One region of the Companilactobacillus sp. y65-5 genome, then DNA from elsewhere that is predicted to be linked to it. Evidence: riboswitches for the same ligand, from Rfam matches in the RefSeq annotation. Region 1 holds a riboswitch; the other holds the start of a gene.

Region 1 (15,060 bases):
TCGTGATGAACAAGGTCGTAAAATGAGTAAGTCATTGGGTAATGGTATCGATCCAATGGATGTTATTAACAAATACGGTGCTGACGCTCTTCGCTGGTTCTTGATGAATGGATCAACACCTGGTCAAGATACACGTTTTAGTTATGACAAGATGGATTCCGCTTGGAACTTCATCAACAAGATCTGGAATGCCAGTCGTTTCGTTATCATGAATCTTGATGATAATACTCCAGCTATGGACGATTTGTCTGAAGTAACTCACTACGACCTATCAGACAAGTGGATCCTTGCCAAGTTGAACAGTACTGTCAATGAAGTAAATCGTTTGATGGCCAAATTTGAATTTGGTGAAGTCGGTCGTAACTTATACAACTTCATCTGGAATGATTTTTGTGACTGGTACATCGAAATGAGTAAGGCGACACTTACTGGTGAAGATGGGGATGCTAAAGATCAAAAGAGAATGATCCTAACTTATGTTTTGGACAAGATCCTCAGATTGATGCACCCAATTATGCCATTCGTTACTGAAAAGATCTGGCTATCAATGCCTCATAACGGCAAATCAATTTCATTAGCTGCATATCCTGAAAATCATGACGAATTCAGGAACGAAAAGGCCATGAATGATATGGATATTTTGATCGACTTGATCAAATCAGTTAGAAAGATTCGTCTTGAAGCTAATGCACCGCTGTCAAAAGCAGTTGATATATTGATCAAACCTCAAAATGATGAAATTAAACAAATTGTTTTGAATAACAAAGAATACGTTGATAGATTCTTGCATCCAAAAGAATTGAAAGTTGAAACTGATCTAGAAGCACCAGCATTAGCTATGACGGCAGTTACTAACGGAACTGAAGTTTATATTCCTTTGGCAGAATTGATCGATCTTGATGAAGAAATCGCTCGTCAAGAAGAAGAAGCTGCTAAAATGGACAAAGAAATCACTCGTTTAGATAAGAAGTTATCTAACCAGAATTTCGTAGCAAAGGCACCAGAAAAGGTTGTTGCAGAACAAAAAGAAAAGTTAGCTGATTATCAAGCTAAACAAGCAAAAATTCAACAACGTATTGACCAATTAAAAGCTAATAAATAGTTGAATAAAGGGGGGAAAGACATTTATTTGTCTTCCCTTTTTTGATTGATTGGAAGGAATAGCATGCTAAGTAATTATCAAGAAGCAGTGGATTATATTCATGCACTGCCTAAATTTCATCGAACAAATAAATTAGATCGAATTAAATCGGCACTCACTAAGTTAGGTGATCCGCAAAACGACTATTCTACGATACACGTGACGGGCACCAATGGTAAGGGTAGCGTTTGTAATTATTTGTCCAACTTATTGGAAGCGAGTGGACAAAAGGTAGGGATGTTCACTTCTCCGTTCATCAAGGTATTTAACGAACGGATTCAGATCAACCATCAAATGATCAGTGACCAGGATTTGTTGGAGCTAGTTAATAAAATTATCGATACTATTGGTGAGAATACACTGTCTGAATTTGAATTTGTTACTTGTCTTGGCTTCTTGTACTTCAAGGATCGAGTGGACGTAGCGATTATTGAAGTTGGTATTGGTGCCGAGCACGATAAGACTAATGTTATCAATCCAGATGTATCTGTTATTACATCTATTGCGATGGATCATGAGCAATTGATCGGACCTAGTATTCAAGATATAGCTATTGAAAAGTCTGGAATAATCAAACCAAACACACCTTTAGTTACGGGGTATTTGCAGGATGAGGTTAGAACAGTTATTTTGGATCATGCTCAAGAGATGAATAGTTCAGTTCATGAGTACGGGCATAATTTAACGATCAGCCATCTTCGTATCAAAAATTTAGAAATGAACTTTAAATTTCAAAATGTTGATGTTGAATTAACTGGAATTGAAAAAACCACGGCGATGAATGCCGCAATCGCCATTCAAACATTTATTTGTTTCCAAGAAAAGCATCATAATATTTTTGATCTGAAAGAGATAGTTCAGAAGATCGACAGCAAAAAAATTCTTGCAAGATTACAAATTGTCCAAAAAAAACCACTGATTATCCTTGATGGAGCACATAATCTAGCTGCAATTAATAATTTAATTAAATCTTTAATAACAAATGAGCCTAATAAAGATATAATTACCTTGTATGCTGGAATGAAAGATAAGGATCGAAATGATATTTTAGATTTCTTAACTAGCAACACTAAGAGAGTTTATGTAACAAGTTTGAATATGCCGCGTGCGGCAAAAGCTATTGATTATGATTTTTCAAAATATCATAATGTGACCTATGTTGAGGATCATTTCCAATTTTTAGATGATTTAACCAGTTCATTAAACAATGAGGAGATTTTATTGGTTACAGGATCTTTTTATTTGGTTTCAGAGTTAGAGCATTATTTTTCGTAATTTATTATATGATGGTAAACTTACGAGAAAGAATCACAAAAAATGGTATTAAATCACTAGATACAAAGGAACTCATTGCAGTTATATTAGGCAATGGTGTTCAAGGACAAAATGTAATTGAATTAGCTGATAAGATAGTATTTGAATCACAGAATTTGAATTTAGACATGGAACGATTGTTAACTCATAGAGGAATTGGTATAGCTCAAGCTTGTAAGATTTTAGCGGCGTTTGAGCTAGGACAGAGAAAATTAGAAGCCGATTCCCTTCTGAATCAAGTTGTTGACATGTCAGATTTAAGTCGACATTTAATAAAAAAAATCGGTAATTCACCACAAGAAAAACTAATAGCTGTTTATTTGGATAATAACTATCATGTGATAGCTGAAAAAATAATTTTTATTGGCACAATAGACGCTGCAACTGTCCATCCTAGAGATATCATTCGTGAAAGTCTTTATGTTTCCGCCACTCAGATCGTGATTGCACATAATCATCCGAGTGGTAGGAGGCAACCATCCGAAAATGATAAAAATTTTTCTTTAAGGTTATTGAAATGTTGCCAGCTAATGGGAATAAACTTGATCGACCATCTCATTGTTGCCAAAAATTCCTATTCAAGTATGAAATTACAAAAATTTATTTAGGTATGTCATTGGACTACTTTAAATTGACCTTTTGTATGATATAATTTTGGGTAGCGTAAAATGTGGTGTGTACTTTAAAGGAGAGAATATAAATTGTTTGGTATTGGATCAAAAAAATTAGGTATAGACTTGGGAACTGCTAATACTCTTGTTTATGCTGAAGGTAAAGGCATCGTTTTAAACGAGCCATCAGTCGTTGCAAAGAACAATAATACTGGAGATATCGTTGCTGTTGGTTCCGATGCTCGTGAGATGATCGGTCGTACACCAGGTAGTATTTCAGCCATTCGTCCTATGAGAGATGGTGTTATTGCTGATTACGATACAACAGCTGCAATGATGAAATACTTCATCGAAAAAGCTGCTGGAAACTCAAAACCATCAGTTATGGTTTGTGTGCCAAGTGGCGTTACTGAAGTTGAAAAGAGAGCTGTCATTGAAGCTACTCAGCATGCGGGTGCTAGAGAAGCTTATGTGATCGAAGAACCATTTGCTGCAGCTATCGGTGCTGGACTTCCAGTTATGGATCCAACAGGTAACATGGTCGTAGATATCGGTGGTGGTACTACTGATGTTGCTACTATTTCACTTGGTGGTATCGTTTCATCACGTTCGATTCGAGTTGCCGGTGATAAGTTTGATGAGTCTATCTCAGCTTATATTAAGACTAACTTTAACCTACAAATCGGTGAAAGAACTGCTGAAGATGTTAAAATTCAAGTTGGTTCAGCCTCAATCGAGAAGGCTAAGGAACTTGAAACCATGCAAATTCGTGGTAGAGACTTAGTTACAGGTCTGCCAAAGACCATTCAATTGACCGGTGAAGACATTGCCACGGCTATTCATGAAGATGTTCAAGAAATCATTGAAACTATCAAAGAAACTCTTGAAGAAACATCTCCCGAAATCGCAGCCGATGTAATTGATCACGGTATTGTACTTACTGGTGGTGGAGCATTGTTACATCATTTGCCAGAAGTAATTTCTGAAGCAACTGGAGTACCTGTATTCATTGCTCAAGACCCACTAGATTGTGTAGCCATCGGTACTGGAGAATCACTTAAAAATATCGATGTAATGCGTCGTCAAAAATAAGCGGGTTTAACCCGTTTTTTTTGTTTACTGTAGGAGGAAGCAATGCAAAAGTTTTTTTCAAACAAAAAGTTAATTATTCTAATGGTAATTCTTATCGTGACTTTTGGACTTTTAGCGGTAACTGTAAATATTCGAGACAACAAAGAGACTCCTCCTGCCGTTCAGCAAGTAGGGAATGATGTTGTCAGTATCGTTGGTGGAGTATTTGCGTATCCAACTAATGCTGTAAAGAATGCTTCTTCAGAGTTTTCTGACTTATACAATACGTATACAGAAAATAAGCATTTGAAGGCCAGAATCGACGACTTGGCTCAAAACCAAGTAAAACTAAAAGTTGTTCAAGACGAAAATAAAAAGTTAAAACAAGAATTGAAATTAAATAGCACACTAACAGATTATTCAACCATTAATGCGTCAGTTTTGTCACGATCACCAAGTAGTTGGCAGAGTTATTTGACGATTAATCGTGGTTCTTCTAGTGGTTTGAAGAAGAACATGCCGGTTATGTCAGGTAAGGGATTGATTGGACGTATTATTGAAGTTGATAAAGTCAGTTCTAAGGTTGAATTGATCTCAACTAATAATGAACTGAATGATAAGTTTGCCTCTGAAATTTTAGATGACAATAACAATGCCATTACTGGTGTTGTTAGTCGTTATGATAGTTCATCCGGTAAGTTGGTTATGGAAAATGTCAACTCAACTAAAGGTATCAAAAAAGGTCAACGAATTATTACCTCTGGATTAGGTGGTAGAACTCCTCGAGGATTGTACATCGGTAAAGTTTATGGAATTAAAAAAGACAATTATGGTATGACTAATTCCGTATATATAACTCCAGCAGCTGAGCTAAGAAACTTTACAGTTGTGACTGTTATCAAGTCATCGGTAAGTGGTGAAAAATAATGGAAATCAAAACTCGGAAGATCGTTGGACAAGTCATATTTTTGCTGCTGACATTTTATCTGGACGGTCTAGTGAAGTGGGCTTTCTTAAACAATATGAACACTGGCGATTTCATGATATTGCCACAAGTCATGTTGATGGCGATCGTATTACTAACAATGAGGATAGATAATCGTCGTCATATTTTAATATACGGTATAGTGTTTGGTTTGATGTATGATTCGTACTATTACGGCATCATTGGACTGTATACCATACTTTTACCACTTATGATGGTGGGTATCGATCACTTCAAATACTTGTTTGTAAAAGCAAATATCGGTTATGAGTTATCAATTTATTTCTTGGCTCTGACATTTTTACAATCAGGGATTTATGTGTTAGAAAGATTGCTTCAACAAACTGGCACCAATACTTTAGATTTTATAACTTATGTATTAGGACCAACCTTACTTTGGAATATGATAGCTTTCTTTATTTTCTATATTCCTTTAGCAAATCTTAGTGACTGGTTGGTTAAATATAGGAGGGAAAGTAAATGAGTAACGTCACTCTTAAAGGTAGTAAAGAGGGATTTGTTGTAATCATTAATGATGAGAGTGACTTCCAACAAGCACTAAAAGACTTGAAAGAACTGATTCTTAAACAAAACATCGGATCTACTGATGATGATGTTATTCAATTTACTATCAAAACTGGTAACAGGTTACTGACTGCTGAACAGATCAAAGAAGTAAAAAAAACTTTTACTGATTATCCTCAAATTGAAATAAAAGATATTATTTCTGAGGTACAATCAAAAGTCGAAGTTTCTGAATTGTTGAAGTCTAGCAAGATGAATGTTGAAACGGGAATCGTTCGAAGTGGTCAAAAGTTGAGCTTTGAGGGAGATGTCTTGTTTTTGGGTGTGCTTCATGAGGGCGCTCAAATCAGCACTGATGGTTCGATCTACGTCTTGGGACGTGTTAACGGAATTGTTCAAGCGGGATATCCTGATAATACTAGTGCAGTTATTTTTGGTGATTTGAGAAATGCCGCGCAGTTACGTATCGCGGATGTTATTGAGATCATCACGGATGATAATTCTGATAAATTACAAAGTCATCAGTTTGCTTACATTGATGACATGCATTCAATCAGCTTAGATGATTTGGAAGATTACAAAGAGGTCATGAGTAATTCTAGAAAAGGGACGGTTTAGTTATGGGGATATCTATTGTTATAACGTCTGGTAAAGGCGGCGTTGGCAAAACTACAACTACCGCTAATATTAGTTCCGTCTTAGCAAGTCTTGGGAAAAAAGTCTGTATGGTGGATCTTGATATTGGACTTAGAAATTTAGATGCTGTCTTGGGTTTAACGAATCGCATTGTTTATGACATTGTTGATGTAGCTCAAAACAGAGTGGTTTTATCACAAGCATTAGTTCGTGATCCTAGATTTGAAGACAATTTGTATTTATTAGCGGCTTCACAATTTGCGGACAAGTATGTACTGGATCAAGATTCAGTGAGAAGGATCATTACTTATTTAAAGCAGAGATTTGATTTTGTTATGATCGATTGTCCAGCGGGAATTGAATACGGCTTCCAAAATGCTGTTACAGTCGCCGATGGGGCGATTGTCGTCACAAACCCTGAACTCGCATCCGTCAGTGACGCTGATAGAGTGGTTGGAATCCTAGAAAGCATGAACATGCCGATAACTCCACATTTGATCATCAATCGTGTTCGTAAGAATATGATCAACGAAGGAACTTCGATGCGAATCGACGATATTGTTAATCACTTGCGGATACCATTATTAGGCGTCGTTGTCGATGAAGATGAAGTTATTGCAGCATCTAATTCGGGTAGAACAGTTATTTCTGATAAGCACAGTGATGCCGGTCATAGTTATCGGAATATAGCTCATCGAATGTTAGGTGAGAATATTCCGTTAGATATGTTCAATGATCAAAAAAAGACTGGTTTTTTCAGCAGAGTATTTGGTAGAAAAAAATAATAATGGTATAATGCTGTTAAATTAAATAGTCAACACAGGGGGAGCCTTTGGCTGAGAGTGATTAAAATCAGACCCTTTAAACCTGTTATGCTAATACATGCGTAGGAATAGTGTTGTTCAAGTAAACAAAAACTCGAACTCTCTTGTGATGACTTAATCAGAAGGGAGTTTTTTGTGTGGCAAAAGCATTATCAAGAAACAATAATTTAGTAGTATTGACGGAGGGAGCGATTATCGTCGCGGCCGCTCAGGCTTTATCCTTCGTACCGCATGATTTGGGAGTTTCTTCAATCCAAGTTGAATATGGATTGATTCCCATGGCGGTCTATGCATTAAGAAGAGGACTAAAGCCAGGATTACTTGCAGGCTTGGTCTGGGGATTGCTAGATTTGCTTCTCAAAGGTTTTAGTAGTGGGGGATTTTTAAATCCACTGCAAGGATTAGTAGAATATCCATTAGCCTTTGCGGCAGTTGGTTTAGTTGGACTAGGTAGTTATCGTGTCAAACGCCAGATTGAGAATGACAAAAGTACATTAGGTTTGATCATCTTTTATTCCAGTATTGGATTCTTAGTCAAATACTTCTTGCACTTCATTGCTGGTGGTATTTACTGGGGTGCATATGCACCAAAGACGATGAACCCGTGGATTTATTCATTGGTCATCAATGGTGGTAGTTTCATCGCCAACATGATCATGTTGCTAGTAATATTGGTATTCTTGAATCGAGTATTCAAGAGATTCATTATTACGAGAGACTAAAAAAAGAGTGTGTAAGCAGGGATTTCATTCCCCACTTGCACACTCTTTTTTTTGTTATATAAAGCTCATTAATGATTCTAGGATAACTCCACCAATTGTAACTAAAATCATCAACCAGACAACAACTTGAGTAATTTTAGTTAAAGTGCTCTTAGGCTTTTTTTCGTCGTTCAAACGTTCCACCACCCAGTTAATATATATGTGAAATATTACTTCAGATAGGATAAATATGCAACATTTGTAGCCAAAAAATCATCAATAATAGAAAGTCCCCCACCATGATATATGCTGATAAATCAACTAATAAAACGTTTTAAATATATCAGTGTCATTTTTCACAATATCAAGTGGTTAATTGTGGTGATTTGTGGTAAATTAAGAAGTGTTAAATGATTGAGGTGAACTGTGGATGTTTATGGGAGAGTTTCATCACACCATTGATGATAAAGGCCGAATAATTATTCCCGCCAAATTCCGAAAGGAAATTGGTGATACCTTTGTGCTTACTCGTGGTATGGATGGATGCCTATTTGGATACTCCATGGATCAATGGGATAAACTTGAAGCTCAACTAGACAAGTTGCCCTTAACAAAAAAAGATGCACGTGCCTTTACTAGATTTTTTTATTCCGCTGCTGGCGAAATGGAATTCGACAAGCAAGGTCGTGTTAATTTATCCTCATCATTGATAGAATTTGCTAAATTAAAAAAGAACTGCGTGGTAGTTGGTGTGTCTGACCGAATCGAGATTTGGGATGAAGAAAGATGGAATGAGTTCAGCCAACAAGCCGAAGACAATTTTGAAGAGATATCGGAGAAAATGACAGATTTTGACTTCTAATGACTTTGTACATAAGACAGTATTATTAAAAGAAACCGTTGATGAGGTTAATCCCAGAGACAATGCCGTTTTTGTGGATGCTACTTTTGGTCGTGGTGGACATACTAAGGAACTTTTGAGCCGTATCAATAATAGTACTGTTTATGCTTTCGATCGTGATGAAGCCGCTATTAAAACGGGTGAACAAATTCAAAACGATCCCGAGGTCATAGGTACTAATAAATTGATACTGATTCGTGATAACTTTGAAAATATGCAGCCAAGATTAAATGACTTAGGAATAACTGAAGTCGATGGAATAGTTTATGATCTTGGTGTTTCTTCACCACAGTTTGATGATGCTGTTCGAGGCTTTAGTTATAAGAAAGAAGCCAGGCTAGATATGAGAATGGATCAACGTCAGGAATTAGACGCTGAAAAAATTGTCAATGACTGGTCCTATAACGAATTAGTAAGTATTTTTTATAAATATAGTGATGAAAAATTTTCGAAACAGATTGCTCGTTCAATTGAACGCATCAGAGCGGATCATCGGATAACATCCACACTGGAACTGGCTGATATAGTTAAAAATGCCATTCCTGCCGCAAGACGCCGTACTGGCGGGCATCCAGCCAAGAGAATTTTTCAAGCTATCAGAATTGCTGTTAATGATGAGCTTGGATCACTTGAGCAATCGTTGGCACAAGCAATTCAATTGTTAGCTCCGAATGGAAGAATCAGTGTCATTACTTTCCAATCAAAAGAAGACAGAATTGTAAAACATATTTTCAAAGAAAATTCAGAAGTTGATCTTCCTAGAGGTTTACCCGTAGTTCCAGATGACTTGAAGCCATTGTTAAAGCAAATTACAAGAAAACCAATTTTACCTAGTAAAGATGAATTAGAAAATAATAATCGTGCACATAGTGCCAAGTTACGTGTTGTCGAGAAGATTTAATTATGGAGAAAATTTATTATGAGAGAAAGTACAGCTAGAAATCTACCAAATTATGAAACAGAACAAACACAAACTAATCCAGCTGCTGCACCTAAGCCTGCGACTCATAAAGTAGCCCTTTCTAAATTAGAAACATCATTAGTTGTTGGACTAGGCCTTTTAACGTTGGCATTAATGGTTATGCTAGTTAGTATTAAGGTTTCTATGACTTCCGCTCAAAATGAATTGGATCATATCTCAACACAAATAACAGAAACAAATACAAACAACGTAAACTTACGTCAAGAGATTTCAGAGATGACGAGCTTTGATCGTTTATCATCTTTTGCTAAAAAACACAATCTAAAAATGAGCAACAAAAGCGTAAGGAACGTATCGAAATGAAATTTAGAAAAATTTTTAAAAATAAGGCAAGACGCAATCGCTATATCGTTGGTTTAATAATTATGATTGCATCTGCCCTTTTTTTGATTGTTTGCATATATCGATTAACGTCGATATCTACTCGTAAAGAATTTGATGGGGTCAACCTTGAACAACGTACGAAAATGAAATATGAACGGTCGTCAATAGTTAACGCCAAACGTGGCGATGTTTTAGATGCCAACGGTGATATGATTGCCGGAGATTCTACGATTTACAATATTTATGCTATTTTATCTAAGAAATCTAAGACTAGCGACGGAAAGGCAAACTATGTAACTGATAAGTCGAAGGTCGCTGAGACTTTGAGCAAGTATTTGCCACTCTCCAAAAAGGAGATTTTGAAATATTTAAATCCTGAAGATAAAAAAACGTACCAAGTTGAATTCGGGCAAGCAGGTCGCGGTCTGTCAATTGAGATGAAGAATAAAATTGAAAGTAAGAAATTGACGGGTATAGACTTTGTTGAGTTACCATCAAGATCTTATCCGAACGGTATTTTTGCTACTAATTTGGTTGGTATTACTAAGGCTGATAACGCAAATGACATTAATAGTAATATTAGTGGCGTTATGGGTGTTGAAAAATATTTCAATAAATTACTAACTGGGAAGAACGGTAAAAGGATCAAAAAAGTTGATTCCAATGGAAATGAATTGCCCGGGTCGCAAATAATTGAAAAAAGTTCAGTCGACGGTTCGAATATTTACTTGACCTTGAATAGTAGAATTCAACAGTATGCTGAGATCTTGGCCCAAAATGTGGAGGACAATTATGCCCCTAAGAATCTTCAGATCTTAGTAATGAATGCCAAAACGGGTGCGATTGAAGCTGCTACTCAACGACCAACTTTCAATCCTACTACTGGTAAGGGATTGACCGATAGTTGGCGTGACACTTTAGTTGAAGATCAATATGAACCGGGATCGGTCATGAAAATTCTAACGTTATCTGCAGCGATTGATTCTGGCAACTACAACGCAAATGAATTGTACAAATCCGGATCAGTTGAAGTTGGTGGCAGGACGGTCAGCGATTGGAATAATGCTGGTTGGGGATATATCCCTATTTCCGAGGCCTTCCCACGTTCATCGAACGTTGGAATGGTTAATTTGGAAGAAAAAATGGGTTCGAAAACTTGGATGAACTATATGAAAAAATTCCATATCGGTGATAAAACCGGTGTAGATCTTCCAGGCGAGGTCTCAGGAAGCATCTCTTATCAACATGAGAGTGATCAGGCTATGACTTCATTTGGTCAGAGTGTGAACGTCAATGCAATGCAAATGTTACAGGCCTTTTCAGCTATTGCTAATGATGGTCAGATGATCAAGCCACAAATCATTCAAAAAATCGTTGATCCTACAACGGGTAAGACGACTAAGAAGTACAAACGTACCGTAGTAGGGACTCCGATCAAAGCAAGTACGGCTAAAAAAGTGCAAAAGGCGATGCGTCAAGTCGTTACTAAGGATTATGGTACTGGTATAGTCTATAATATCCCAAACGTCAAAGTTGGAGTTAAAACTGGTACGGCTCAAATTGCGTCACCAAGTGGTGGTTATTTGACAGGAAATAACAATTATATTTTCTCAGTTGCAGGAATGATACCGTATAATGATCCGAATTACATAGTGTATATCACAATGCAACAACCTCAACAGATGACAGAATCACCAGAAAAAATCCTGTCGGAAGTATTTAATCCGTTAGTTAAACGATTAGTCAGCCAAGGTAAGGAAGCAACTAGTACCGCCGATGCAGGCAATCAATATGTAAGTATTCCAAGTTTGCTGAATGACACTACTGAACAAGCTACTAAGGAAATTAAAAAAATGGGCTTACAAACTGGTATCATTGGTACTGGGAGTAAAGTTGTCCAACAACTTCCTGCCAGTGGAGAAAAAGTTATGCCTGGCCAAAGAATCGTCTTACTAACTAATGGAGCGATGACCATGCCAGACTTGACTGGCTGGTCTAAGAATGATGTGATGAAATTTGCTGAAGTCACTGGTGTACAGCTTACGACCAAGGGAGATGGATATGTCACAAAACAATCCATTGAAAAGGGCCACGTGATTAGTGACAGTGGTAAAATTGAGGTTACATTAAAAAATAAATAAATCTTTAAATGATTAAGGGGATTTTTATGGAATTAAGTAATATTGTTATAGATATCGCTAGTGCCGCAGCAATCGTTGCTATATTAATGCCCTTTCTTATTGGCTATCTAATAGCACATAAGGAAGGTCAGTCAATTCGTGAAGAAGGACCAAAGTGGCACGAAAAAAAATCAGGTACACCTACGATGGGTGGTATTTTAATAATATTAGCAACAGCTGTTACAAGTCTTTGGGTCGGAGCTTGGCAAGGGCAACTGACTCACTCACTACTAATCACAACTTTTGTTATTTTTATTTATGGTTGTATCGGATTTATTGATGACTTCATCAAAGTCTTTAAGAAGCGCAATCTTGGTTTGAAAGCATTGCAAAAATTGATTTTACAAATAATCGTTGCTGCGATTTTTCTATTAGTGTATAACAACGATCAATTACCGATGAATTTTTCCATTCCGGGGTTGTTTTCAATTGATTCAGCCGTAATTTTTGTTTCATTTACTATTTTTTGGCTAGTAGGATTCTCAAACGCAACTAATTTAACTGATGGACTTGATGGCCTACTGGGTGGTTTAGGAACTATCTCTTATGCAACCTATGGTTATATTTCCCTATATCAGAACCGAATCGATCTAGCCATTATCTGTTTTGCCGTTGTCGGTGCTCTGTTGGCATTTTTAGTATTTAATCACAAACCTGCAAAAATCTTTATGGGGGATGTTGGTTCACTTGCTTTAGGTGCTGGTTTAGCAGCAATATCGATTTTATTAGGTAGATACTGGTCATTACTATTGATCGGCTTGGTTTATGTTGTTGAAACAGCCAGCGTGATGTTACAGGTCTTCTCATTCAAAGTCTTCCATCGAAGAATCTTCAAGATGACACCGATTCACCATCACTTTGAAATACTTGGTTGGAATGAATGGAAAGTGGATATCGTATTTTGGATCGTAGGAATTATTTGTTCAGGAATCTATTTAATCTTATTTATGTAGGAAGTCAGTTATGAAAACAGAAAGTGAATATTCAAATAAAAAAATATTAGTGTTAGGGCTTGCAAAAAGCGGTTACGCAGTCGCAAAATTACTAGACAAAATCAACTCTGAAGTAACAGTTGTTGACTCAAATCCTCTTGAAGGTAACGATGAGGCTCAACAACTTATTGATGACGGTTTCAAAGTGATAACCGGTAGCAATGATGCTGAATTAGTCGATACTTCTTATGACTTTGTCGTGAAAAATCCCGGAATCCCTTATTCCAATGAATTGATCAAACATGCGCAAGAAATTGGTGTGCCTGTGATAACAGAACCTGAAATTGCTTATAGTTGTTCTGATGCGACGATGGTTGCTGTTACAGGAACAAATGGTAAAACGACCGTAACAACGTTGATTCAATTGATGCTTGCTCATTCGGATAAGTTTGCCAAATCATATTATGCTGGTAACATAGGTATACCAATTTCAGATGTGATTCAAAAGGCAACTGCAAAAGATGTTGTTGTAACTGAACTTTCAAGTTTTCAATTAGAAGGAACGATCGACTTACATCCACATGTAGCCGTATTGAATAACATATATTCTACTCATTTGGATTTTCACGGAACACGCGAAAATTATATTAAAGCTAAGATGCATATTACTAAAAACCAAACTAACGACGATATCTTCGTGGTCAATTGGAACACTGAAGAATGGCGTGATTTGGCAAAGCAATCCAAAGCTATTATCAAACCATTTTCAGATGAACAAGAACTAACCGATGGAGCATATGCGAAGGATGACAAGATTTATTACAACCAAGAATTCGTAATGGATGCAGATGATATTCAAGTTCCCGGTGAACACAATGTTCAAAATGCTCTAGCAGCCATCAACGTTGCTAAGTTGTTCAACGTAAGTAATGCGGACATTATTGAAGTCTTGACGTCATTCAGAGGTGTTAAACACCGTATACAGTACGTAGATAAGTTAAATGGCAGAAAGTTCTATAATGATTCAAAGGCTACGAATACTGAAGCAACTATCGTTGCCTTGAGTGCATTTAAACAACCAATCGTCTTGATTGCTGGTGGATTGGATCGTGGTAATGGGTTCGATGAATTAGTTCCGTATTTGAAGGGAAAAGTCAAAAATATCATTCTCTATGGTCAAACTGCTGATAAGATGGTAGATGCAGCTGAAAAGGCTAAAATTAGCAATATCACAAAAGTAGATAATCTAAAAGAAGCTGTTCCAGAGGCTTATCGTCAAAGTAGTGAGGGAGAGGTTATTTTACTTTCACCTGCTGCAGCAAGTTGGGATCAATTCGATACCTTCGAACAACGCGGAGACCAATATATTGATGAGGTCGAAGCATTAAAAGGAGAAAATTAATGAGTAAACTACGAGTTATAGTCTCCGGTGGTGGTACTGGTGGTCATATCTATCCTGCAATGGCATTAATCAAGCGTTTAAAGGAACGTGAGATGATTGATGATGTTTTATACGTTGGTACCGAAAAGGGACTAGAGAGCAAAATAGTCAAGCAAGCGGGCATCCAGTTTGAAACAATCGAAATTAAAGGATTCAAACGGAAATTGACATTTGAAAATGTCAAGGTCATGCAGTTATTCTTATCTAGTGTGGGTAAGTCTAAAAAGATCGTTAGGGATTTTAAACCCGATATTGTCATTGGAACAGGCGGATATGTTTCCAGTGCGGTAGTCTATGCGGCTCATCGCTTACACGTACCAACTATTATCCACGAGCAGAATTCTATTGCTGGAGTTACCAATAAATTTTTAGGACATTTTGTTGATCGAATTGCTATCGCCTTCAAGGAAGCACAAGATCAATTTTCAGAAAAACGAAAAATTGTCTTTACTGGTAATCCTCGCGCTCAAGAGGCAGTCGGAATTCAACCCA
Region 2 (15,060 bases), on a different contig from region 1:
CCACTAAAACGTACCCGTCCAATTTTAGGCAAGTGTATCCGACTCTTATCTAATAATCGGACACTACCCGTCAACATGTTGGATACTTTTACCTTTGTCGAATACAAGCATGAAGTTTGGTATTTTTGTTCAGTAGTTTTTTTATGAAAAACTGGTGTACCTGAACGATGCACCTTACAAAAAAGATTCCAAGCAGCACGATAATTCTGGATCGCATTAGCTTTCATCAAACTGTCTAGATCACTATCGTTGAGCCAACCATGAATGTTCGATATCCCGGTAGAAGGTCTCTTCAATCTTTGTTCTAATGTCTCTATACGTTTTTGAACGACTTCAATTGGTATTTGAACTTGACGAAGGGTGAACAATTCTTTGTTCATACCGTTCATCTCATTATAAATAAATCGGCTAGCGTTACTATTTCGTTTGATTAGTCGCTTCTGTGCAGTCGATGGAAAGATCCGCACTTTAACACCATAGTGATACGGAAGTTGTGCCATCGTTTTACTCATATCGCTTAACCTCCTTACTTGTATTTTATTATTATAATATAGGATTAATACCAAATCACGTCATACGCAAGATGTTGTAGAACATTATATCGAGAATCAAAAAACGCCTCACGGCGTTAATTATCAAGCATTCATCTACCTGATTAAAATCAGGAGATTTCTGCCTCAATTTTTAGTTAAAGTAAAGGGGCATGACACATATTTTTCTGGAACCATTTTATATTCTTCAGTAATAGATGACTGTGGTAGGAGCGCGATTACAATCCCATCTTTAGCACTTGTTTCGATGTTATCCATACTGGTACTAGTGAAGACAACATTAAATTTCATTTTACATTTTCGTAGCGAATAAATGGAATAGTCATTGATAACACAATTATCTGAGAATAATGCGATTGGTAGGCACTCTAGATTACTCAAGTTGAAATTTCGAGAGCAAACCCATTTTAATGGTTCTTCCCATAACAGAATATCGTCAGGATACTGCTGTTCGGAAGCAACTATTGAAAAATCTACGGTCCCTTCTTTATGTTTTTAATTAACACTGTAATTACTCCGTCTCTTTTGCCGTTTTATGATAGTCAATCAATTGCCGAATATCACCACAGTTAGCCAGTTCTCGTTCATAAATTTCTCGGGTGTTAGAATCGACATTCCCAGCTTGATCAAAATGAACTTGTTCTGTTCCGGCCTCCAATGATGTTTTATAATACCACTTCTTATACCGCAGAAAATCTAACTGTTGCTGGAGGGTTTCGATCTTTTCCATCAGAACCCGTTCTTCACGATCAAGAAAGTTATAGCGATCTTCCAGCGTCATATCACCTTGCATGCACATCTCAACAAAGTCACGAATCTGTTCAATTTTAAGGCCACTCTTCTTCATACATTCAATTACTTGAAGAAAGTTAAAATCATTATCCTTAAACTGCCGGCGCCCTGCTGAATCACGGTCAACAAACGGCAATAAGCCCCGTTTTTCATAATAGCGGATGGTCGACTGGGCAATCCCCATAATTTCTGCTACATCACCAATTGAATAAGTCATTTTAATTCACCTCATACGCAAAAAGACTGGGAATATACTCAGCCTTTAATATTTATTTACTATTACAACATAACACTTATTCATCTAAATGCTTAATTACCTTTGTTGGAACTCCAGCAGCGATACTATTATCTGGAATATCGTGTGTAACTACCGCTCCCGCAGCAATCACAACATTATTACCCACCGTCACGCCGGGAAGGATAACTACGCGACCACCGATCCATACATCATTACCAATATTGACTGGTGTCGCCTGGGCCAGGTACTTTCTACGACCGATTGCTGTTGTTGGATGGTTAACAGTGTAAATATCAACATTGGGACCAATCATCACATTATGACCAATATTGACTGGTGCAATATCGAGAATTGTTAGATTATAGTTGCTCAAGAAGTCTTCACCAACATGAATGTTCTTCCCGTTATCAAAGTGAATTGGCGCCTGCATCGAAACTCGTTTCCCATGGGAACCCAGGATTTATTTTGCTTTTTTCTCTTGAGCAGCTAGGTCACTTGAAGAAATTGCGTTAAATTCTTCCGATACCGTTGCACTCTTTGCTTTCCGTTCGACAACTTCTGGATCGAGAAAATAATATTCTTGCCCAGCATCTAACTTTTCAATTTCACGCATCGTAGTCAGTCTCCTTATTTTTCTGGTTGATCAGCCGAGATTGATAGATCACGACTCTTCTTAAATTCTTTGAGAGTATTTTCATATTTTTCAATTGCCGTGTCAACTGAAAACTTCCCGAGTGGCAACCGCAATGGTAAGTCAGCAAAGTTATCCGTTACTTCATCATAGATGATCTTAGCAGCGGCCTTAGGGTCACCGGGTTCGTGGTGGGCACCTTCTGCGTTAGTAGTAATGTCTTTAGCAAACTTTTGGTAGTCGTCGTGCGTTGGCATAGTCTTCTTTGAGGAACGACCAGCCCAATCAGTCCGAAAACCACTAGGTTCCACAATCATAATCTTAATACCAAGGTCAGCGGTTTCCTTTGCAATGGACTCACTGATTCCTTCAACGGCATACTTAGTTCCGTGGTAGAAAGACCAAATTGGGAATGAAGCCAATCCACCAATTGAAGAAAAGTTAACAATGGCACCAGACCGTTGTTTCCGCATTGTGGGCAATACGGCTTGGGTCATTTCTGCCAGTCCCCAAACATTAACATCAAACATGTACTTTGCTTCCTTTAAGTCACTTTCTTCAAAGGTGGCAAAGTAACCAAGTCCAGCATTATTAACTAACACATCAATCGTGCCGAACTTTTCCAAAGCATTATTAATAGTATCCTTAATCTCATCAGAGTTAGTAACATCTAAGGTCTGCTTCAAAATTTGCCCATGGTCATATTGATCTAGATAATCTAATTGGTCAGTGTGCCGAGCCGTTGCCACTAAGTTGACATCTTCTTGTTGAGCTAACAGAGTAGCGAGTTCCTTACCAAAACCAGTTGAAGTACCAGTAACAATCCATGTGTTATTTGACATAAAAATTACACTCCTTTTTAATAGTTGTGGTTAGTATAGGACTTAAACCATAGTTTAAGTCAAGAGCATAATTCAAAGAATTTAAATTAAATATCATGCAATTAGAACAATCAATCTAATGCTAGACAAATTAGTTATTATGCGTGTTACACATATCTTGTTAGTGTTATTAATTCTGACAAACATTCTACTGTTTTCTAAAACTGATAATATTTAGAGTTAAACCTAGTCCTATTCAGTTAAAATAATTTCCTAGTTTTCCCATTAAATTACTTGCTTTTATCATCGAAATTGCAAAAAATAAGCCAATATCTTTGAATAGCATTTTTTTGTTTCCAAACCAATATCTAAATTTCGTCTCATAAAAAAGCCTGACACTTTTGTAAAAATCATCAGGTTACACTTAGGTTGTTTCATTCTTGTCAATAGCTTAATTTAACAACTGTAGCTTTGTTAACAATTTCACTTGACAACGCTTACACCCTATTTTATATTATACATAGATAATCATCTATATTTAAAATACACAGATGATTGATAGATATTATTACTTCAATTAGCACCTGTTTTCATAGTAGTAAGTTTGTTTTTTTTGCTTGGACAATAAATACATAAAAGGGGAAGATACATATGAAAAAAATAGAATTGTTTGAACGTGCATTATGCTGTTCCACCGGAGTATGTGGACCATCTGTGGATAAGACTCTACTGATGATCACTTCAGCTTTTGAAGCAATGGATGAAGCTGATAATATTGATGCAGATCGTCATAATTTAAGAAGTGATCCGGCAGCGTTTGTTAATAATCCCTTAGTTTTGAAGGCTATTCAGGATGAAGGTAGAGATATTTTACCAATGACATTAGTTGATGGTAAGGTCGTTAAATCTGGAGAATATCCAACTAAAGAAGAATTGACAGAATATACTGGCTTAGAATTCGCTGAACCAGAGGTTGAACAAGTAAACGCAGAAGGTGGTAAGTCTGACTGCTGTTAGGAGGTGTGCGGGATGAAGCTATATGAACCGACCAATATTGAACTGACCAAATATTTATTTTTCACCGGAAAAGGTGGCGTTGGTAAAACTACAACGGCATGTGCCACGGCCATTCAGTTAACTGATGCTGGCTTTAAAGTGATGTTGGTCAGCACTGATCCAGCATCTAACTTACAAGATGTTTTTCAAACGGAGCTTACTAACAAGCCCAAGACCATTTCAGGAGTTCCTAATCTCAAAGTTGCAAATTTCGATCCGGTAACGGCTGCTAGCGAATATCGTGAGAGTATTGTCGGTCCATATCGTGGCATACTGCCTGACAGTGCTTTGGAAAACATGGAAGAACAACTTTCGGGTTCATGTACAGTGGAGATCGCAGCTTTTAATGAGTTCGCAAACTTCCTGACTGATACGACGATCGAAGATGGGTATGACTACATTATTTTTGATACTGCACCTACTGGTCATACTTTGCGGATGTTACAGTTGCCATCAGCTTGGAGTAGTTTTTTGAACGAAAACACCACAGGTACTTCTTGCTTAGGTCAATTATCAGGGCTAGGTGACAAGAAGGAAATGTATACAAACGCTGTCGATACTCTGAGTGATGGACAGTTAACTACATTAATGTTAGTTACTCGTCCACAAAAGGCTTCAATTATCGAAGCTAAACGTTCTTCGGATGAATTGAGAAATATTGGTATTTTGAATCAAAAATTAATTGTAAACGGTCTGCTGGAAAAGGCCGATGATAATATTTCTCAAGCAATCTACGGTCAACAACAGACTGATTTGGCAGAGATTCCCGCAGAATTACAAAAATTCGATACGTTCTATGTTCCTTTACGTCCCTACAATGTCACCGGGATAGATAAGCTACGAATTTTGTTGAATAAGAATCAACCAGAGATCGTGGAACAAAACAATCCTGAAATCGAATTCCCCAAGCTACAAGCTATCATTGATAACTTTATTGCAACTGATAAGAAGATTATATTCACGATGGGAAAAGGTGGCGTTGGTAAAACTACGATTGCCATACGAATTGCTAAAGAATTAGCTAAGGCAGGGAAAAAAGTTCGCTTGGCAACTACTGATCCAGCTGACCATTTGAACCTGTATTTGTCAGGGACTGAGGATATCTCTGTCAGCCACATTGATGAAAAAAAGGAATTAAAGAATTATCAGGATGAAGTTATCGATAAGGCGAAGGAAACGATGAACGACAATGATGTCGCCTATGTTGAGGAGGACTTACGATCACCTTGTACACAGGAGATCGCAGTCTTCAGAGCTTTCGCGGAAATAGTCGATGCATCCGAAAATGAAGTGGTAGTGATCGATACGGCACCAACTGGTCACACGCTATTGTTACTTGATTCGACCCAGAGCTATGCTAAGGAATTGAAACGTAGTTCCGGGGATGTTCCGGAATCGATCCAGAAATTACTCCCTCGTCTACAAGACAAAAATGAAACCGAAGTTTTGATGTTAACACTGCCAGAGACGACGCCGGTTTATGAGTCAATGCGCTTGAATGAAGATTTAAACCGTGCCAGTATCGCTCATACGTGGTGGTTGGTCAATCAAAGCATGTATGCGACTAACACTTCCAATGAGATTTTAGAAGCCAGGGCGGCTAATGAAATTGAATGGATCAATAAAGTAAAAGAAATTTCCCACGACCATTTTGCAGTTTCCGAATGGATTCCTAATTTTGATAAATCGGTCGTACTTCAATAATATTCACTTAATTGCACTCGTAAGGGTGCAATTTTTTTTGCAAATTACGACATCAAGAAAACTAATAGTCTGAGCCAGTATACTACCTAATATCAAAGCTTGTTAATGCTGAGCATCGGTGCAGTCTTATTACGAATTAGTACAATTCAAGCTACGAATAAGAATTATTAAATATCTACTTGATGTATATTATTTTTCCACAAGATATTTATTTGTTAAAATTATCTGTAAATAAGTATCAACAGGAGTTCAAATATGTGTGGACGTTTTACATTTCAACCAGATGATAATGCGGAGATCAACAGAATTTATCAGTTAGCTGTGGAAAACGGTTATCAACCTAAGACTGGAGAAGTTTTCCCCACTGATCCGACCGCTATTGTCAAAGCTGGAAATCAACAAGTACAAGTAGTAACGATGAAATGGGGATTCCCGGGATTCAAAGCTGGGCAAAACATCATCAACGCTCGATCTGAGACGATCATGCAGAAGCCGATGTTTGCGGACTCTTTTTTGAATCGACGTTGTGTTTATCCGACTACGGGATTTTTTGAGTGGTCCGCTGACAAGGTCAAGCATCGTTTCAACTACGGTGATGATACAGAAACCTTATATATCGCCGGATGCTATAAGGTATTTGAGGGGGAGACTCGCAGTGTCCTGTTAACGACTGCTCCGAATGAATCTATGATCGAGATACATGACCGCATGCCATTGATCTTGCAAAAGAATCAGATTAAATCTTGGATCTACGATCAACAATTTGCGATGGAATTTTTACAATCAGCTATGCCGTTATTAAAATCTCATACGGATGAGTAATATTTTTTAATTATTTTACGCGGTATTTTTACGTTTCTTTTTATATAACCTTATACGATAATATAATAACGTATAAAGAATCATACTTAGAAATGCAAGTATAGCAAGGAATTAGGACCTGTCAAAAGTTATTCGCCTATCGAGTGATAAATTGACAGGCCTTTTTGCATCCTGTAATCTGTGGTAGTCCTAAAGCAGCGGATGATATATCACAAGTGAAACATTTTTTGGAACAATACAATATTGCAGGGGGACGCGTATGCGTTGAGAAGGTCTTTGACCTGACCCTTTGAACCTGTTGGCCAATACCAGTGTAGGGAGCGTGTCATTTATTGACTAGTCAAGCATTTTCCCTATTCTGGGAAAATGCTTTTTTAATTCAGAGAAATGGGGAAGATAGATGGAAGCAAGTGTAGCGATTCAAGTTTTACCAATAGTTAAGGATGAGGACAAGTTGATCAGTATCGTGGATGAGGTTATTGCCTACATTTCCGGTACGGGACTAAATTATCAAGTAGGTGCTTTCGAAACTTCGATTGAAGGTGACTATGATGAATTGATGGAAATCGTCAAGCAATGTCAGCTTATCGCCATCAAAGCGGGCGCGCCTAGTGTTTCCGCATATATCAAAGTGATCTATAAGCCAGAAGGGGAAGTCTTGAGTATTGAGAAGAAAACGAAAAAGCACCAACATTAATGCTTATTCGATTTTTTCTGTCGTATCGATAATTGTACTCTGGCAAATCATCAGCCTTTTCAAGTTAGTACCAGATTTCATGTTGCCATCGCCAGTGCAAGTTTATCAGGCATTTGTTAATGACTTTTCGTTATTGATGTTTCATGCCAAAGTAACCTTGTTAGAAGCGGTAGTCGGATTGATCTCTGGTGTGACTTTGGGGATCATTGCGGCAATCGTGATGGATCATTTCAAAAAAATGAAAGATGCACTCTATCCAGTTTTGGTGTTAACACAAACCATTCCGACAGTTGCCATCGCACCATTATTGACGATTTGGTTTGGTTTCGGGATCATGCCCAAAGTAGTGTTGATCATTATCACGATTTTCTTTCCCGTATCAGTAGCAATGCTGAATGGATTTTCATCAGTCGATAAAGATGAGATAAGGTTATTGCAGTCCATGGGAGCCAATCAATTTCAGATTTTTCAGCACATCAAAATGCCGGCTAGTTTAGGTGATTTCTTCTCAGCGATGCGAATCGCTGTTACCTATGCCGTTATTGGTGCGGTGATTTCGGAATGGCTAGGTGGATTTGAAGGCCTGGGAGTGTACATGACGCGAGTACGTAAGTCTTATGATTTTGACAAAATGTTTGCCGTTATATTTTTGATTTCGATTATCAGTTTGTTGCTAGTAGCATTAATCAATACCATAGAAAAATATAGTATGCCTTGGAAAAGGGATTAAATAGGGAGTTAATATGAAATTCAAATGGAAAATTTTATTAGTTTTAAGTTTGTTTACGATCTTTGCAGGATGTAGTAGTCAAAAGAGCGCCAAAAGTGATACTGATTTGAAAAAAGTAACGATTGTATTAGATTGGACACCAAATACTAATCACACTGGATTATACGTTGCTAAGCAAAAAGGATACTTTAAGAAGCAAGGTTTGGATGTGAAAATCGTTCAACCTTCAGATGGGGATGCCAGCTCGATCGTAGCTGGTGGCAAGGCTGATTTTGGTATCTCAGCACAGGATACCTTGGCAGCTAATTATGCTTCGAAAAAACCACTACCGATCACTGCCGTAGCGGCAATTTTACAACACAATACTTCCGGTATCATGTCACGCCAAGGCGACGGTATCAACCGTCCAAAAGGTCTTGAGGATAAGACATATGCCACATGGGATTCACCAATTGAACAGGCCATGATCCAGAATGTTATGCAACAAGATGGTGGGGACTATAAAAAGTTAAAGATGATCCCTAATAATATTGTTGATGAACCAAAAGCCTTAAAAGAAAAACAAGCGGATGCCATTTGGGTCTTCTACGGTTGGGGAGGAATCTCTGCTAAAGAAGAAAAAGTTCCAGTCGACTATTTCTACTTCAAAGATTTAAATGCAACATTTGATTATTACACACCAGTCATTATTGCTAATAACGACGCATTGAAGAAGGATCCAGAGACAGCTAAAAAGTTCTTGAAGGCAACTACTCAAGGTTACGACTACGCTGTTAAGAATCCTAAGGATGCCGCAAATATTTTGACGGAACAAGTACCAGAATTGAATAAGAAATTAGTTAATGCCAGTCAAGAATGGATCTCGAAGCAATATACAGCTGAACAATCACGCTGGGGTTATATTGATCCACAACGCTGGAATGCCTTTTACACTTGGTTGGATGAGAACAAGTTGATCAAGAAGAAGATTCCTAAAGATACTGGTTTTACCGATAAGTATTTGCCGGAGTAATTGAATGCATAAATTAGTAATTGAACATATTTCCAAAAGCTTTGAGTACAAAAAGATTTTGAATTACCTATGTTTTTATGTGGATGCCAACGAGATAGTTAGTATCGTTGGTCCTAGTGGAGTTGGTAAATCAACCTTGTTCAATATCATTGCTGGTCTCTTGGAGCCAAATCAAGGTGAAGTTTATTTAGATGGTAAGTCGATCTTGAATCAACCCGGTAATGTTTCATACATGCTACAAAAAGATCTGTTATTACCATATAAGACTGCCGAGCAGAATGTAGCTTTACCATTGCTATTAAAGGGCTACAAGAAGGAACGGGCACTGTTGGAAGCAGATGATATATTAAAGAAATTCGGATTAGAAAAAGTTGAAAAAGCCTATCCAAGTGAATTGTCGGGTGGAATGCGCCAAAGAGTGGCGTTATTGAGAACGTATTTATTTTCCGATAATTTAATTTTGCTGGACGAACCATTCAGTGCTTTGGACCCATTCACGAAGTCAGAGATTCAATCTTGGTATTTGAAGATTCATAAAAAATTAGGATTAACGACTTTATTCATAACTCACGATATCGATGAGGCAATCAAACTGTCGAGTCGGGTCTATGTGTTAAAAGGTAGTCAGAACGATAGCTTGGAAAAAATCGAGATAGATAGTAAAGCACAAAAAAATGATAACTTTTTGTTATCATCAGATTTTTTGAAGTATAAGAAACAAATTATCAATGGTTTAAAAAATTAGAAAAGATCTCTGCTGACAAAATTCAGCAGAGATCTTTTCTAATTGACCATCTGTTCGTTTACATATTGGGCATATAATTTATGATCTTGTAGTAATTCACCGTGAGTTCCATGTCCAGTTACTTGACCATGTTCAATGAAATAAATTTGATCTGCACCAACGATAGTGGATAGTCGGTGGGCGATGACTAAGGTAGTTCGACCGATCATCAATTGTTCCAATGCTCGTTGAACTTTTTCTTCCGATTCAGAATCCAAACTTGCCGTTGCTTCATCTAGCATGAGTATTTTGGGATCACGTAAGAAAGCACGGGCAATGGCGATGCGTTGTTTCTGACCACCGGATAATTTTACACCACGTTCACCGATCGTAGTATCTAATTTCTCAGGGAATTCTTTGACAAATTGGTCGGCATAAGCTAATTCTAATCCATGCCAGAGTTCATCGTCAGATAAGGTTTTATTCAATCCATATTGGAGGTTATCACGGATACTACCAGCGAAAACGGCACTATCTTGTGAAACGTAGCCGATTTGTGAGCGCCAATTGGAGATATTGACGTTACTAATGTCATGTTCACCAACGGTTATCACACCACTTGTAGGAGTATAAAAGCGTTCGAGCAGTGAGAATAGTGTCGACTTACCACCACCGCTGGGTCCGGCAAAGGCAATGACTGTGTTTGGTTTTGCTTCAAACGACACGTCTGTGAGAATAGGGTGTTCAACTTCATAACTAAATGAAAGTTTGTTAGCCTTGATAATCTTACCTTCGACAGCGATTATTTCTCCGTCGTCAACTGGTTCGATTTCAGTATCTAGGATTTCTTGGATACGTGCAGTTGAACCCATAGCCTTTTGCACTTGAGAGAAGAAAGTGGCAAAGCTAGTTACCGGAGCGATGATATTGAATAGGTAGAGCAGGAAGGCTACTAATGAGCCACTTGACATTGTTCCAGCCTGAACCCTTACAGCACCGTAACCTAATATACCGACGAAAATACCTAATATTGCGGTCATCATGATTGGTTGGAGCACTGCTTCGACTTTGGCATCTTTAACACCGAGGGTGAATATTTTCTCGATCAAATTCCCACCGGTAGTTTTTTCGAAGTTTTCACCATTACTTGATTTGATCAAGCGAACTTCGGACAATTTTTCACTGGCATCAGCATTGAAGTCAGCGGTGGCCGCCTGCAGTTGACGTCCCAATTTAGAGAGGATGCGTCCAACTGGCAGTAATATCAGTATGAAGATAGGAACGGAACTGAACATGATAGCCGCCATTTTCCAATCCATCAAAAACAATATGATCATCGAGCCGATCAACTGGATGCCACCAGTGATAAAATTGGGAAATTGTGATGTCACAAGATCCTTGATGATCGAAGTATCATTGACTAGGCGGGAACTACTTTCGCCAGATTTATGATCATCAGAATAGCTCACTGGTAATTTCAGCAGGTGATTCCAAAGTTTCTCTCGTAAAGTTTTTACCGCACTTTCACCGACATAGCGGAGTAGGAATCCACCGATAGTACCAAAACCTAATTGCACGGCGAAAGCGAGTAATAGAATTGCCAGCATTTTGCCGTCGATCTTCGTCAATTGACTAGTATCGACCAAACCTTTGGTTAATTGTGGAACGACCAAACTGGCACCACTGGTGACTAAGCTCAACAGCAATCCAATTATAAAGATACCTTTTTTGGGATTAACACTATTGATCAATTTTAAAAATTCTTTGAACTTGAGATTTCCCTTTTTAGCCGGGATGTTTTCTCTCATGACTGCTTCACTACGCATTATCAATGCCCTCTATATTAATTCTTTGATTCTGATTTTAAAATCTAAATTGGCTCATCCGTGGATTTTCATGACCCATATGATGGCAACCTTTGCCACGCATCATTTGTGGCATGAATCCATCAGGCAAGTCACCATTTCTCCTGGCTTGGCGCATTTGCTTGCGCATATGGTGGCGCATTTGTTCAGGTGACATGTCTTGCCAATCATCACCGAATTTTGCCATCATAGTCTCATGAACTTTTTGCATTTGTTGCATTCGGTCCATTGGATCGACGAACTTATCAGCTTTTTGTTTGAAGTCATTATCCCAACCGCTGGCAATTTTTGTCAAGCTATCGCTAAATTGTTTTTGTTCATCATCATTTAATCCAGCGAAAAAGACTTCACTATAATCTTCATTCTTGAGTGACGCATTCTCGTCAGCCTTTTTACGTCCTTCATCGGTCAAATAAACTAACTTTGTTCGTTTGTCGTTTTCGTCTTCTTTGCGGATTACGTCCCCGTTGTTCTCTAATTTCTTTACCAATTCAGCAACTGAACTTGGTCGAAGGTCTAAAACTTCAGTTAAATAACTCTGGCTTAAACCATCCTCCAGTCTTAAAATAGCTAGAACGCGTTGTTGTCCTGATAAACGTTGCTTCTTTTGGCTCATGAAGTTATTGCTAGCTTCACTGATAAAATGTAATTGTTTCATTAAATCATCTGTTAATGTACTCATAATATATTCCTCATTTCGTTATTATTTTTAGTTCGGTACCGAACTGTTAATTCACAAATGATTATAGTTCGGTACCGAAGTAATGTCAACTAAATAAATTAAAAAAAGTACCACTGAAAATTTCAGTGATACTTCTTCTAATAGACGATTGCAGTCATGGCAGGCATTTGAACCATTTGTGTAGATGAAATAACTCGACAATAGATATTATTCAGAGTGGCTTTTAGCATTAGCTTATTCTGATCGATCGAGTATGAATCACCATTGTTGAATGAAATCAGCGACTTCACGCGTTTTTCGTTTAGAGCATGTTCGATGCTGTCGATATCATTCAAAATTTTATTCTGGCGTCCGGCTTGATGATATTCTTTGATCAGAGCTTGGGTTTGAATTGCTCTTTGATCATGAAAGACTTGATCGATCTTCTTTGATAATTCATTTGTAGGTAAGTTTGCGATCGAACTGTGGATAACATTGTAGATATAATTTGAATTCCCATAATTATTCAAGTAAGTGTCAAGAACTTCAGGCAATCCTGAAATGATGAATTGAAATTTCTCAGTTTGATATAATTTGGATAATTCACTGTCCAAATAGCGATAGTAGATCAATTGATCTTTTTGCTGCTCGGCATCCTTGGAACGGTGTCCATGGTAATTTCCTTGTAAACCACCATATGAACCGACATTCAAATTAGAATTAGCATCGAAGTCAGCGTAGTAGTCTGAGAATTTATTATGAATACTTGCTAAACTGGTTTCTTTGAGATCAAGCAAGTCGATAATATGAATGCGGTCACGCCCCAAGTTGATCAGGTATTGTGGTTTAGTCGTTAATTCGTCTTGATTGAATAAATCTTGAATCAAAAAGGTGCTGCCGACGTGTGACTTTGGATGAACTGGCTGATCCACTTGGCAAATTTGGATATCATCGTTATTAGCAAGGATCAATAGTGACTTCCGATGCGAACTCAATAAATTACGATCTAAGAGCAGTTGCTCTAATCTTTCGATGATAGTATTCCAGTCACGGCGAGGATAGTTCAATTCTAGATCTTTTTTGATATCCTTAAGTAGATTTTTGTAGGTCAACATATTATTTTCAATTTGAGGAGTTTCGGGATGAATGGGCAGAACGATACTGATTTTTGGTTCTGTCTTTGAGGACAAAAGTCGTAATAATTCTTCTGATAGATTTGCTTTCATGAGTCATCTCCTAATCGTTATTATAATTTTTTAGTAATATAAGAATATCATGTCACTGGTTAAGTTGGCTAATAATAACTTTCGAATAAATATTCAGAACGGCGATTCAATGGTAGACTTAAACAAATATATTTATCTTGGAGACAGAATGAAACTTTATAAAATATTTACACATTCTACTAATGATGCTAGTAAATTTGTCAAAGCAGTTTACGTTATTTATCGCTTGATCGCCCTCTCTATGTTGATCAGCGAAGCGATAATGGATCGTGGCAATGAAATGTTTATTGTGATCTTAACTTTGATTTTATTTGAAGTGCCGGCATTGATCGAAAACAGATTTAAAATCATGATCCCAGATATTTTGGAATTCGTGATCATTTCGTTTATTTTTAGTTCAACGATACTCGGAGAACTAAGTGACTTTTATGGACATTTACGATTCTGGGATACAGGTTTGCACACGCTGAATGGCTTCTTAGCGGCAGGGGTAGGGTTCTCGTCAATTTATTTATTGAATGAAGGGATCACTTCGATCAAACTCACACCGATTTTCATTGCCCTAACATCTTTTTGTTTTTCGATGACGATTGGCGTGATGTGGGAATTCGGTGAATTTACCGCTGATCAGTGGTTGAATACTGATATGCAAAAAGATAGGATCGTTCAAGAAGTTAACAGCGTTGAATTATCCCCAGTTCCTAATACAGTGCGGCATATCAAGCAAATTGATAAGACTGTTATCCATACGGAAGATAATCAAAATATCACGGTAAAAGGTGGTTATTTGGATATCGGATTGATGGATACGATGAAAGATCTTTTCGTTAATTTGATTGGAGCCATATTCTTTAGCATTTTTGGATATTTCTATTCCTATTCCCACAGTAAAAAATACCAGTTTATTCGTAATTTTGTCGTCTCAAAAGGTAAATGATCGATCGGAAATAAATATTTAGGTGAAAAGTAAATTCTTCTCGTATTTTAGTTTGTAAGAAAATTTCTTATAAATTTTAATTACGAGGAGAATTTTTTGATTATGTTCGATAACATCATGGAGATTCAATTAGAAAAAATTGGCGTACAAATTGAAAAAATATTGACTGAAAAAAATCTACTGCTTTCAGAATTAGCTGATAAGACGGGCTTGATGACAGAAGATCTGCGGGGATATGTTTCTTGCCGTCGAATGCCATCAAAGAATATCATTCGCTCGATTGCCAATTTTGCTGGGAAACCAGCAGGTTGGATTTATTTTGGAGAGATCAACGAATATATTTATGATTATTTAGTTCTGCGTGGGTACGAGGCCATGTTGAGCGATTATCCGGATATTCCTCGACAGATCGAGTACGATTATTTGAATGGTGAATTCAAAAATCCCGGTTGGGAAAATGAATATGGCTATCCTGAAGAAGTATTCATTGATGATTGCTTTTTTGATATCGAAAAAGAATGCATGGATGACCATGTTAGAGTTTCAGCAATCAGATATTTAGAAAATCACAACGTCTCGTTTGAAAGCACTGA

The links. Region 1 has a riboswitch for thiamine pyrophosphate ahead of thiT (energy-coupled thiamine transporter ThiT). Riboswitches for the same ligand answer to the same signal wherever they lie in the genome.
Region 2: it holds a riboswitch for thiamine pyrophosphate, as region 1 does, so the genes downstream of both, AC27FM_RS03930 (thiamine-binding protein) here and thiT (energy-coupled thiamine transporter ThiT) in region 1, are expected to answer to the same signal.

Annotation. Positions count from the first base shown of each region.
Region 1 covers NZ_BAAJOA010000001.1:428,093-443,152, reverse strand. Annotated here, with positions in the region: gene AC27FM_RS02265 (valine--tRNA ligase) at 1-1,102, shown strand, start outside; gene AC27FM_RS02260 (bifunctional folylpolyglutamate synthase/dihydrofolate synthase) at 1,166-2,416, shown strand; gene radC (RadC family protein) at 2,425-3,063, shown strand; gene AC27FM_RS02250 (rod shape-determining protein) at 3,157-4,158, shown strand; gene mreC (rod shape-determining protein MreC) at 4,201-5,064, shown strand; gene mreD (rod shape-determining protein MreD) at 5,064-5,606, shown strand; gene AC27FM_RS02235 (septum site-determining protein MinC) at 5,603-6,265, shown strand; gene minD (septum site-determining protein MinD) at 6,268-7,068, shown strand; TPP riboswitch at 7,096-7,194, shown strand; gene thiT (energy-coupled thiamine transporter ThiT) at 7,245-7,829, shown strand; gene AC27FM_RS02220 (DUF4044 domain-containing protein) at 7,884-8,003, opposite strand; gene mraZ (division/cell wall cluster transcriptional repressor MraZ) at 8,239-8,670, shown strand; gene rsmH (16S rRNA (cytosine(1402)-N(4))-methyltransferase RsmH) at 8,660-9,610, shown strand; gene ftsL (cell division protein FtsL) at 9,629-9,994, shown strand; gene AC27FM_RS02200 (penicillin-binding transpeptidase domain-containing protein) at 9,991-12,156, shown strand; gene mraY (phospho-N-acetylmuramoyl-pentapeptide-transferase) at 12,183-13,148, shown strand; gene murD (UDP-N-acetylmuramoyl-L-alanine--D-glutamate ligase) at 13,159-14,529, shown strand; gene murG (undecaprenyldiphospho-muramoylpentapeptide beta-N-acetylglucosaminyltransferase) at 14,529-15,060, shown strand, end outside.
Region 2 covers NZ_BAAJOA010000002.1:1,040-16,099, reverse strand. Annotated here, with positions in the region: gene AC27FM_RS03970 (RNA-guided endonuclease InsQ/TnpB family protein) at 1-512, opposite strand, end outside; partial or broken gene AC27FM_RS03965 (LysR substrate-binding domain-containing protein) at 678-1,028, opposite strand; gene AC27FM_RS03960 (MerR family transcriptional regulator) at 1,063-1,560, opposite strand; partial or broken gene AC27FM_RS03955 (sugar O-acetyltransferase) at 1,637-2,194, opposite strand; gene AC27FM_RS03950 (oxidoreductase) at 2,209-3,054, opposite strand; gene arsD (arsenite efflux transporter metallochaperone ArsD) at 3,685-4,050, shown strand; gene arsA (arsenical pump-driving ATPase) at 4,063-5,793, shown strand; gene AC27FM_RS03935 (SOS response-associated peptidase) at 6,049-6,615, shown strand; TPP riboswitch at 6,853-6,952, shown strand; gene AC27FM_RS03930 (thiamine-binding protein) at 7,016-7,312, shown strand; gene AC27FM_RS03925 (ABC transporter permease) at 7,281-8,042, shown strand; gene AC27FM_RS03920 (ABC transporter substrate-binding protein) at 8,056-9,054, shown strand; gene AC27FM_RS03915 (ABC transporter ATP-binding protein) at 9,059-9,799, shown strand; gene AC27FM_RS03910 (ABC transporter ATP-binding protein) at 9,838-11,604, opposite strand; gene AC27FM_RS03905 (MarR family winged helix-turn-helix transcriptional regulator) at 11,642-12,325, opposite strand; gene AC27FM_RS03900 (baeRF8 domain-containing protein) at 12,463-13,530, opposite strand; gene AC27FM_RS03895 (DUF2238 domain-containing protein) at 13,679-14,467, shown strand; gene AC27FM_RS03890 (hypothetical protein) at 14,570-15,060, shown strand, end outside.